3 regions of the Streptomyces sp. LZ34 genome follow, and region 1 is predicted to be linked to each of the others. Evidence: riboswitches for the same ligand, from Rfam matches in the RefSeq annotation. Region 1 holds a riboswitch; each other region holds the start of a gene.
The links. Region 1 has a riboswitch for cyclic di-AMP ahead of ACWY4P_RS30355 (NlpC/P60 family protein). Riboswitches for the same ligand answer to the same signal wherever they lie in the genome.

Region 2: it holds a riboswitch for cyclic di-AMP, as region 1 does, so the genes downstream of both, ACWY4P_RS49815 (transglycosylase family protein) here and ACWY4P_RS30355 (NlpC/P60 family protein) in region 1, are expected to answer to the same signal.
Region 3: it holds a riboswitch for cyclic di-AMP, as region 1 does, so the genes downstream of both, ACWY4P_RS15045 (M23 family metallopeptidase) here and ACWY4P_RS30355 (NlpC/P60 family protein) in region 1, are expected to answer to the same signal.

What each region holds. Positions count from the first base shown of each region.
Region 1 covers NZ_CM132680.1:7,318,095-7,321,359, reverse strand. Annotated here, with positions in the region: gene pcrA (DNA helicase PcrA) at 1-1,138, opposite strand, end outside; cyclic di-AMP (ydaO/yuaA leader) riboswitch at 1,295-1,473, shown strand; gene ACWY4P_RS30355 (NlpC/P60 family protein) at 1,482-2,669, shown strand; gene ACWY4P_RS30350 (L,D-transpeptidase) at 2,728-3,265, opposite strand, start outside.
Region 2 covers NZ_CM132680.1:11,513,999-11,517,263, forward strand. Annotated here, with positions in the region: partial or broken gene ACWY4P_RS49805 (phosphoribosyltransferase) at 1-93, shown strand, start outside; gene ACWY4P_RS49810 (dsRBD fold-containing protein) at 135-404, shown strand; gene ACWY4P_RS49815 (transglycosylase family protein) at 459-1,748, opposite strand; cyclic di-AMP (ydaO/yuaA leader) riboswitch at 1,754-1,935, opposite strand; gene ACWY4P_RS49820 (DUF4232 domain-containing protein) at 2,290-3,003, shown strand; gene ACWY4P_RS49825 (hypothetical protein) at 3,238-3,265, shown strand, end outside.
Region 3 covers NZ_CM132680.1:3,854,081-3,857,345, reverse strand. Annotated here, with positions in the region: gene ACWY4P_RS15050 (M16 family metallopeptidase) at 1-925, shown strand, start outside; cyclic di-AMP (ydaO/yuaA leader) riboswitch at 1,212-1,409, shown strand; gene ACWY4P_RS15045 (M23 family metallopeptidase) at 1,423-2,247, shown strand; gene ACWY4P_RS15040 (GntR family transcriptional regulator) at 2,488-3,228, shown strand.

The DNA.
Region 1 (3,265 bases):
GCTCGATGACGGCGTTGGCCGCGCTGAGGATCGTCTGTGTGGAGCGGTAGTTCCGTTCCAGGAGGATGGTCGTGGCGTTCGGGTAGTCCTCCTCGAACTGGAGGATGTTGCGGATCGTGGCGCCCCGGAAGGCGTAGATCGACTGGTCGGCGTCGCCCACCACGCACAGCTCGGCGACCCCGAGCCCCTCGCCGTCGCCCTCGCCGTGATCGCCGTCGGCGGCGGCCACCGGGCCCGTCCCCACCAGCTCGCGCACCAGCGTGTACTGCGCGTGGTTGGTGTCCTGGTACTCGTCGACCAGGACGTGCCGGAAGCGGCGGCGGTAGTGCTCGGCGACGTCGGGGAACGCCTGGAGCAGATTGACCGTCGTCATGATGATGTCGTCGAAGTCGAGGGCGTTGGCCTCGCGCAGCCGCGACTGGTACATCGCATACGCCTCGGCGAGCGTCTTCTCGAAGCCGTCCGAGGCCTGTCCGGCGAAGGTCTCCTCGTCGATGAGCTCGTTCTTCAGGTTGGAGATCTTGGCGCTGAAGGACTTGGGCGGATACCGCTTCGGATCGAGATCGAGGTCCCGGCACACCAGCGCCATCAGCCGCTTGGAGTCGGCCGCGTCGTAGATCGAGAAGGAGGACGTGAAGCCGAGCTTCTTGGACTCCCGGCGCAGGATGCGCACGCAGGCGCTGTGGAAGGTCGACACCCACATGGCCTTCGCGCGCGGGCCGACCAGCTCCTCGACCCGCTCCTTCATCTCGCCCGCGGCCTTGTTGGTGAAGGTGATGGCGAGGATCTGGCCGGGGTGCACCTGGCGCGCGCCGAGCAGATACGCGATGCGGTGGGTGAGCACCCGGGTCTTGCCGGACCCGGCGCCCGCGACGATCAGCAGCGGCGAGCCGGTGTGCACCACGGCGGCCCGCTGCTGCTCGTTCAGCCCCTCCAGCAGCGCGGCCGGGTCCGCCGCGGGCCGCGCCGCGCCGTCGCGGTAGTACGCGTCCCTGGGGACGGGCGCGTCGAACGCCCCGTCGAAGAGGTCGTGCGGGACGTCCTCACCGGCGGACCGGCCGTCGTCCTCGGGCGGCGGAGGCTGCTCGTCCGAGGGCCCGAGGTCCGCCAGGAAGCTGTCGTCAAAGAGGCTGCTCATCGCTCACCGAGTCTAGGGCGCCGCACTGACAGCGTACGTACGGATGTCACGAAACGGTTTCGGGGCAAATCGAACACCAGCCTTCACACGAGCCCCACACGCCCGCTACCGTCCTGCGACAGGCGGTCCGGAACCCGTCGGCGACCGCGTCGACACGGGCTGTCTCCGCCGAGTCCGGCCCCGCCGTAAGAGGCAGCCGGAGCCGGGGACCCAGAGGCACCACTGGGGTGAATCGGTCCACGCGGCGACGCCAGCCGTCCGCCGCACGGCCCGTAGGGCAGCCTTCCGACGCCCGAACCCGACAGCTAACCCGGTAGGCGGTCCACGGAAGGAGTCGCCTCCCTTGGCGTCGCACCGCAAGCCGCGGACCCGAATACTGGACTCGGCCACCGGCCGCCGCACCGCCGTCGGGGTCACCACGGCCGCCCTCGCCTCCGTCACCCTCCTCTCCCAGACGGCGAGCGCCGAGCCCGGCAAGCCCAAGCCGACGGTCGAAGAGGTCAAGAAGAAGGTCGACACGCTCTACCACCAGGCCGAATCCGCGACCCAGAGCTACAACGCCGCCAAGGAGCACACGGGCGAGCAGCGCGCCAAGGTCGACCGGCTGCTGGACAGCGTCGCCAAGCGCACCGAGAAGCTGAACGAGGCACGGCGCAAGCTGGGCAGCTATGCGGCGGCCCAGTACCGCAACGGCGGCATGGCCTCCAGCGCCGCGACCCTGCTGTTCGCCTCCGACCCGCAGGACATCTTCGACCAGTCCCATCTGATGGACCGGCTGACCGGCGAGCAGAAGAAGACCGTCGACGACTTCCTGTCGCAGCAGGCCAAGGCCGCCAAGGAGCGTACGAAGGCGGGCGAGAGCCTGGCCTCGCTGACCCGGTCGCAGCAGCAGCTGAAGACCAAGAAGAAGACCGTCCAGGACAAGCTCACCCAGGCCCGTCAGCTGCTGTCGAAGCTGACCGCCGAGGAGAAGGCGCGGCTGGCGGCGATCGAGAAGAAGAAGGAAGCGGAGGCCCGGCGCAAGGCGGCGGAGCTGGCGCAGAAGCAGCGGGAGGAGGCGGCGAAGCGGCAGCAGGAGCAGCGGGAGCAGAACCAGGAGAGCGGCTCCGACTCGTCGGGGTCTTCCGGGTCCTCGGGGTCCTCTGGGTCTTCTGGGTCCTCGGGCTCCTCCGGCTCGTACGCCACCAAGGCCGACAAGGCCATCGCCTTCGCACGGTCACAGCTCGGCAAGCCGTACGTCTGGGGCGCGACCGGCCCCAACTCCTACGACTGCTCGGGGCTCACCCAGGCCGCCTGGAAGGCCGCCGGGGTCTCACTGCCGCGCACCACCTGGGACCAGGTGAAGGTCGGCACGCGCGTATCGACCTCCGACCTCGAGCCGGGCGATCTCGTCTTCTTCTATGACGACATCAGCCATGTCGGCCTCTATATAGGCGACGGAATGATGATCCACGCCCCGAAGCCGGGCGATGTGGTCAAGAAGGCGCCGATCACCGAGATGCCGATCTACGGGAGCATCCGCCCGGCGTAGCGGCTCGCAGCCTCCCCGGGGTCCCGAGGGGCTCTCCGGGACCCCGGGAGGCGGCGGCTCAGGTGCCGGGCTTGCGGCCGTAGACGTACACGTCGTCGCCGTTGCGCAGCAGGCTCCAGTACTTCTTGGCGTCGGCCTTGCGCATGTTGACGCAGCCGTGGGAGCCGGGCGGCGACCACACGCTCCCCGCGATGGAGTGGAAGGCCTGGCCGCCGTCGAAGAACTGGCTGTACGGCATCGCGACGTCGTAGATCGTCGACCAGTGGTCGATGTGCCGCCAGTAGATCTTCTTCAGCCCGCCCCGGGTCTCATACCGGTCGCGGCCGCTGCGCACCGGCACCGGGCCGTACTTCAGCCGCGAGCCGTCCTGGATCCAGCTCAGCTGGCGGGTGAGGTCCACGCAGGCGATGCGGCCCTTGTTGGTGGGGCACTTTCTCGCCTTGTTCGGGTTGCGCCCGGCCGCCTTCTGCGAATTGATCACCTTCATCACGCCCCAGGTGACCGGCCCGGCGTAGCCGATGGTGGGGCTGATCCCATGGTTGACCTGGAACTTCTGGATCGCCAGACAGTCCGTCCGCGACTGCCGCCCGTCCACC
Region 2 (3,265 bases), 4.2 Mb from region 1:
TTCTCGGCGGTCGGCGAGTGGTACGAGGACTTCTCCCAGACCAGCGACGCCGAGGTCGTCGAGCTGCTCTCCCGGTCGACCGGGATGCCGGGTGAGGCGCATCCTGGTAGATGAAGCAGGAGGTGATGACTGCGATGGAGACGATCGTGGGATGCGACATCGAAATGGAGTTCCGTGAGCTCGGACCCCTGACCGAGGCGGTCGTCCGGCTGAGGATGCACGACGGGACCGAGATGCTGGCTCAGGGCCGGGCGAACCGGAACCCCGACGACCCGGCTCAGCCGCGGGTCGGCGAGGAGGTCGCGGCGGCGCGCGCGCTGAACAACCTCGCTCACCGGCTGATCTCGAAGGCGGGCGGTGACATCGAGGAGGTCACGCACGCGAAGGCACATCTGGTGATGTAGGGCGGGTCTGCCGCGGCACCGGGCCGCGGCAGAGCACCCTTCACGACACACCTCTCAGATCTGGACGCCCTTGGACCGGAGATAGGCGAGCGGGTTGACGTCCGAGCCGTAGTCGGGCCCGGTGCGCATCTCGAAGTGCACATGCGGTCCGGTCACGTTGCCGGTCGCCCCGGAGCGGCCGATCTGCTGGCCGCCGGACACCGACTGGCCGACATGGACGGACAGCGCGGACATGTGCGCGTACTGGCTGTACATGCCGTCGGGGTGGCGCAGCACGACCTGGTAGCCGTACGCCCCGCCCCAGCCCGCGGCGACCACCTCGGCCGAGCCCACCGCGCGCACCTGGGTGCCGGTGGCGACGGGGAAGTCGACCCCGGTGTGGTGGCCGCTGGACCAGTTGCTGCCGGAGACGCCGTAGGCGGTGCCGACGGAGTGGCTGGAGACCGGCGTGGTGAAGGACGACGAGGATTGCGCCGCCGAGCCGGACTGCTTGGCGCGCTCGCGGGCCTTCTGCGCCTGCTCGACCCGCTGCTTGGCCGCCTGCTCGGCGCGCTGCTTGGCCCGGGCCTGTTCCGCGCGCTGCTTGGCCTGGTCCGTCTGCTCGGTCCGGGGCTTGCTCTCGCGCGCCTGCCCGGCGGGGGACCGGCTTCCGTCGAGGGTGAGCTTCTGGCCGGGGTAGATCAGGTCCGGGTCGCCGCCGATGACCTGGCGGTTGGACTCGTAGAGCCGCTGCCAGCCGCCGACGCCGTCCATGTCCTGCGCGTCGGCTATCCGGGACAGTGTGTCGCCGCCGACCACGGTGTACGAGGAGCCGGAGCGCCCGGAGGCGGCCGCGCTCTGGTCGACGGCCTTGGTGGTGGCCTTCGGAGCGGCTTCCGGAGCAGCCTTCGGCGTGGCTTTCGGGGCCGCCTTGGGAGTGGACTGTGTGGTGCCGGAGCTGCCGGTGGAGACGTCCGCGGGCTGGCCGCCGCGGGTCAGGCCCGCCTTGACCGAGCAGACCGGCCAGGCGCCGGGGCCCTGGGCGTCGAGCACCTTCTCGGCGATGGCTATCTGCTGGTCCTTGGAGGCCAGGTCGGCCCGCGGCGCGAAGGACGTCCCGCCGAACGCCTCCCAGGTGGACTGGGAGAATTGCAGGCCGCCGTAGTAGCCGTTCCCGGTGTTGATGCTCCAGTTGTCGGTGGACTCACACTCCGCCACCTTGTCCCAGGTGTCGACGGAGGCGGCGTTCGCCTGGCCGACGCCTATGAGGGGCAGCGCGACACCGGCGCCGCCCGCGGTGAACGCGAGCGAGGCGCGGGAGACGCGGCGGGGCCGGGGCCGTCGGTGACGTCCGCGTGCAGCCATTGAGCTCATCCTCTCCTGACGCCTGCGAGGTGAGCTGTCGGGTTCGGGCGGGAGCTGCCCGGCCGCGCCTTTCCCGGTGCCCCCGGCACCGTGGCGCGACTTCACCCCTAGCCGTCCCGCCCGACATCGCGCGGCACGGCGCCTACCTGGTTCCCCCGCTCCTGCCGTGACAGGTCGTCGTGTCACTCCTCCGCCACGGCAGGACTCGGCGCTCCGGCGGAGGAGAGACCCGTGCATGGAATGCGACGGGTGCGGCACAGTAAACACATCGTTTTGGTTACGACAAGGTCTCGACGGACCTGTGTCCGGAAATCGATCACGTCAGCGATGAACTGTGATCCGCGTCACTGCTTTCCAGATGGGGTGATTATGGTGCGGAATCCGCAATGCCGAATTGCCCCTGTTATGCGATTAATGCCGCCAGAGACATAAGGGCGCCGATCGGGGGAAGAGGAGCCGAAGGGGAATGGACGGGGAATGTCGGGGCACTCGGCGCGGCGGCTGACGAGCCGCCGGATGCCCGACCCACAGGAGGTTGCCCATGGCACAGCGGTACGGCGGGACGCCCGCGAGGCGTCGGCCGCCGGTCTTATCCGTATGCGCACTGCTCATCGGCGCGCTGGCCGCGGCCACGGCCTGCGGCACCGATACGGACTCGGGGGCGCCCGCGCCGCCCGGCTCCGCCGACGCGCCCCACTCGGCCACGGGCTCCTCCCGGCCCGGCACGGCTGAGCCGAGTGCCGCCGGGCACGACGCCGCCCCGGCCTCGACTCCCGCGAAGGCGCCGACCGCGGCCAAGCCGTCCGTCGCCACCGAGGGCGCCTCCGCCGCCCCGCCCGCCGTGCGCCGCATCTGCTCCGAGGGCCAGCTGAAACTGTCCACCGGCCGGGCGGATATCGGCGCGGGCAATGTCTATGTTCCCCTGGCCTTCACCAATACCGGCGAGACCAGTTGCACGCTGACGGGCTTTCCCGGCGTTTCCCTGCTCGACGCCCCCGGCGCGGCTATCGGCGACCCCGCCACCCGCCGTGGACCGGCGCGTCCCACGGTCGTCCTGAAACCCGGCGACAGCGCCTACGCGAGTCTGCACACCCTCAACAAAGGCCTCTCCGACAAGCCCTGTTGGCGGACCGCGTCCGAAATTCGCGCCTACCCGCCGGACTCCTACCGCTCCATGAAGACGTCGGCGCGCTCCTTCCAGGTCTGCGGGGAAGTATTCGAAGTCACCGCCCTCGAGCCGGGTTCCCAACCCTGACCCGGAGCGCCACGGCCGGGCGCGGAACCGCTGTCCCCGCCCCGCGCCCGGCCGGACGTGCCGGAAATGAATTGGCCGGGAAGCGCGGCCACATGACGCCCCTGGGTGTCCGAAAATCTTGATGGGTCCGACACCCACTGGCCCCTTTCGCTCTTCCGCAATCATTATCGGGTGGGCCACCATGTGAAGAGGCCTCGCCTGAGCCGGCGCGGAGCGTCTAGAGGGGACGATGTCATGGAGCGAGCGGCGACCGGGGTCGAGA
Region 3 (3,265 bases), 3.5 Mb from region 1:
CCGGCGCGCCTCGATGGCGCTGTCCAAGGAGCTGTTCCCGGCCGAGTCCCGGATGTCCCGGCCGCGCCAGGGCACCCAGGAGACCGTCGAGGGCATCGACGCCGCGGCCGTGCGGGCCTTCTACGAGGCGCATGTCCGCCCCTCCACGGCGACCGCCGTGGTCGTGGGCGACCTGGCCGGCGTCGACCTCGACAAGGCGCTGGCCGAGTCCCTCGGCGCCTGGACGGGCGGCGTCGCCGAGCCCCGCTCCATGCCGCCGATCACCGCCGACGACACCGGCCGCGTGATCATCGTCGACCGGCCGGGCGCGGTGCAGACCCAACTGCTCATCGGCCGGATCGGCGCCGACCGCCACGACCGGGTCTGGCCCGCCCAGGTGCTGGGCACCTACTGCCTGGGCGGCACCCTCACCTCCCGGCTCGACCGCGTGCTGCGCGAGGAGAAGGGCTACACCTACGGCGTGCGCGCCTTCGGCCAGGTGCTCCGCTCGGCGGCCCCGGATCCCTCCGGAGGGGCCACGGGCGCCGCGATGCTGGCCATCAGCGGCTCGGTGGCCACCGAGGTCACCGGCCCCGCCCTGGAGGACCTGTGGAAGGTGCTGGGCACGCTGAAGGAAGAGGGCCTCACGGACGCCGAGCGCGATGTCGCCGTGCAGAACCTCGTCGGGGTGGCCCCGCTGAAGTACGAGACGGCGGCCGCCGTCGCGGGCACGCTCGCCGACCAGGTCGAGCAGCACCTTCCGGACGACTTCCAGGCGCAGCTGTACGCGCGCCTCGCGGAGACCGGCACGGTGGAGGCGACCGCGGCGGTGGTGAGCGCCTTCCCGCCTGACCGGCTGGTCACGGTGCTCGTCGGTGACGCCTCACAGATCGAGGAGCCGGTCAGGGCGCTCGGCGTCGGCGAGGTGCGCGTCATCCAGGGCTAGCCAAGCTGACAGGCCGACAGAGTGACGGGCTGACCTGCCCGGTCGGCCGCGCGAGCGGCCCCGGTGAGGGCCCAACAGGCCGCTGCGACAAGGACCCTGGCGCCGTTACAGGCGCCGGGGTCCTTCTTTTGCTGGTCGTTTCGCCCGCTTTATGGCAGAGGTTGCCCGTCTGGCCGGTCGTGTCTGTGGGGAAACCAACAAAAAAGCGGAACCGTTTGGTGATCGAATGCGGTCGCGCTTAGCGTCAGTCCGGTTGTCCGCCCGAGACACGCCGCACCCGCGGCACGGACATCCATCGCCGAGTCCCCGTACGGCGCAAGCCAGGGGAGCCGGGGAACCAGCCTCGCCCGTCGCCGCCCACGGCGCCGGGAGGGTGATCCCCAGGGGTGAATCGGACGCCTTCTCCGCGAGGGGGAGGGGCCCGTAGGAGACCTTCCTGCTCCGAACCCGTCAGCTAACCCGGTAGGCGAGAGGGAAGGAAAGGAGTGCGCCGGACCATGGCGTTCACCCGTACCACCGGGAAGCACCGCCGCCCCACCCGGGCCCCCCGCACCGCCCGTTCCGGCGCCAACATCGCGGGCATAGCCACGTTGGCCGCCTCCGGTGTGGTCGCCGGCTTCGCCGCCCCGGCCCTCGCGGCGACGGACGACGCGCGCGGCTTCGAGGACACCGGACTGCGCCAGGCGGTCGCCATGGGCGACGAACTCGCAGACCAGGTCGCGACCCAGGCGCAGACCCAGCAGAACGCCGCCGAGGAGGCCGCCGCCAAGGCGCAGGCCGAGGCCGCGGCCCGCAAGGAGGCCGCGCGGCAGGCGGCCGAGGCGAAGCGAAAGGCCGAGGCGGCCGCGAAGAAGGCCAAGCAGGAGCGCGAGGCCAAGGATCGCGCGGCGCGCGAGGCGGAGCGCAAGCGGCTGAACACGTTCGTGTCGCCGATCACGGGCTCGTACCTCTCCACCGGCTACCAGGCGTCCAGCGGCCTGTGGTCCTCCGGCAGCCACACCGGGGTGGACTTCCACGCCGCGTCCGGGACCTCGGTGCACTCCGTCGGCTCCGGCACCGTCGTCGAGGCCGGCTGGGGCGGGGCGTACGGCAACAACATCGTGATCAAGATGAACGACGGCACGTACACCCAATACGGCCACCTGTCGTCCATCGGGGTCTCCGTCGGCCAGACGGTCACCCCCGGCCAGCAGATCGGCCTGTCCGGCGCCACGGGCAACGTCACCGGACCGCATCTGCACTTCGAGGCCCGCACCAGCCCGGACTACGGCTCGGACATCGACCCCGTCAGCTACCTGCGCTCGCACGGCGTGAACATCTGATCACGCCCCCGCGCTTCCCGAAGGCCCCGGTCCCGCGGACCGGGGCCTTCGGCGTACCCGCCCGGCCGCCTGGTCGCCTGGCCGCCTGGCCAAAAAATATCCATGAAATCCCCCCGCCCATCGGAAATTCCAGCTGCTTAGAATAGAGTCGCTGAACACGCGTCAATCGGCTGCGTTTCGCGGAGATTAAGGCGGAGGTTCGACAATGCGGGACCGGAAGTGAGCGGCGATACGACCGCGATGCGGGGCGGTCGCCGGATTTCGGCGCACGCGGTGTGTACGGCGATCCGTGACGATATCGTCTCCGGCACCTTCGCGCCCGGCAGCCGGCTGATCGAGGAACTCCTCGCCCAGCGCTACGGCGTTTCGCGCGTGCCCGTGCGCGAGGCGCTGCGCACCCTGGAGTCGGAAGGCTTTGTGACCACCCGCAGGCACGCGGGCGCGTGCGTCGCGCAGCCGTCCGACCGGGAGGCGGCCGACCTGCTGGACATCCGCGCGCTGCTGGAGCCGCTGGGGGCCGCCCGGGCCGCCCAGCGGCGCACCGAGGCACACCTGAAGGTGTTGCGCGGCCTGGTCCGGCTCGGCCAGGAGCGGGCCCAGCGCGGGCAGCTGGGCGAGCTGCGGCCGCTCAGCGACTGGTTCCACGAGACGCTGGCCCAGGCCTCCGGCAGCCCGAGCCTGGCCGGGCTGCTGGTGCAGCTGAGGCGCAAGATCGCCTGGGTGTATGCGGTGGAGCCGGCCCGTCGGCCGGCGACGCCCGCCCCGGGCGGCGCCCTGCGCTCCGACTTCTCGCTCCGGGCCGTGGAGTCCTGGGACGAGCACGGCGCGCTGGTCGACGCGGTGGCGCGCGGCGACGCGGACCGCGCGCGGGCGCTCGCCGCGGCGCACGCGGAGCGCTCGATGTCGGAATACCGGCTGCGCCGCCCCTCCCGCGTGAGGAGTTCGAAACATTCCGTAAACACGGCGGGTGTCCGGAATTAACAGCGGCCCCGTATACAACTTCTAAGAATTACCGCCG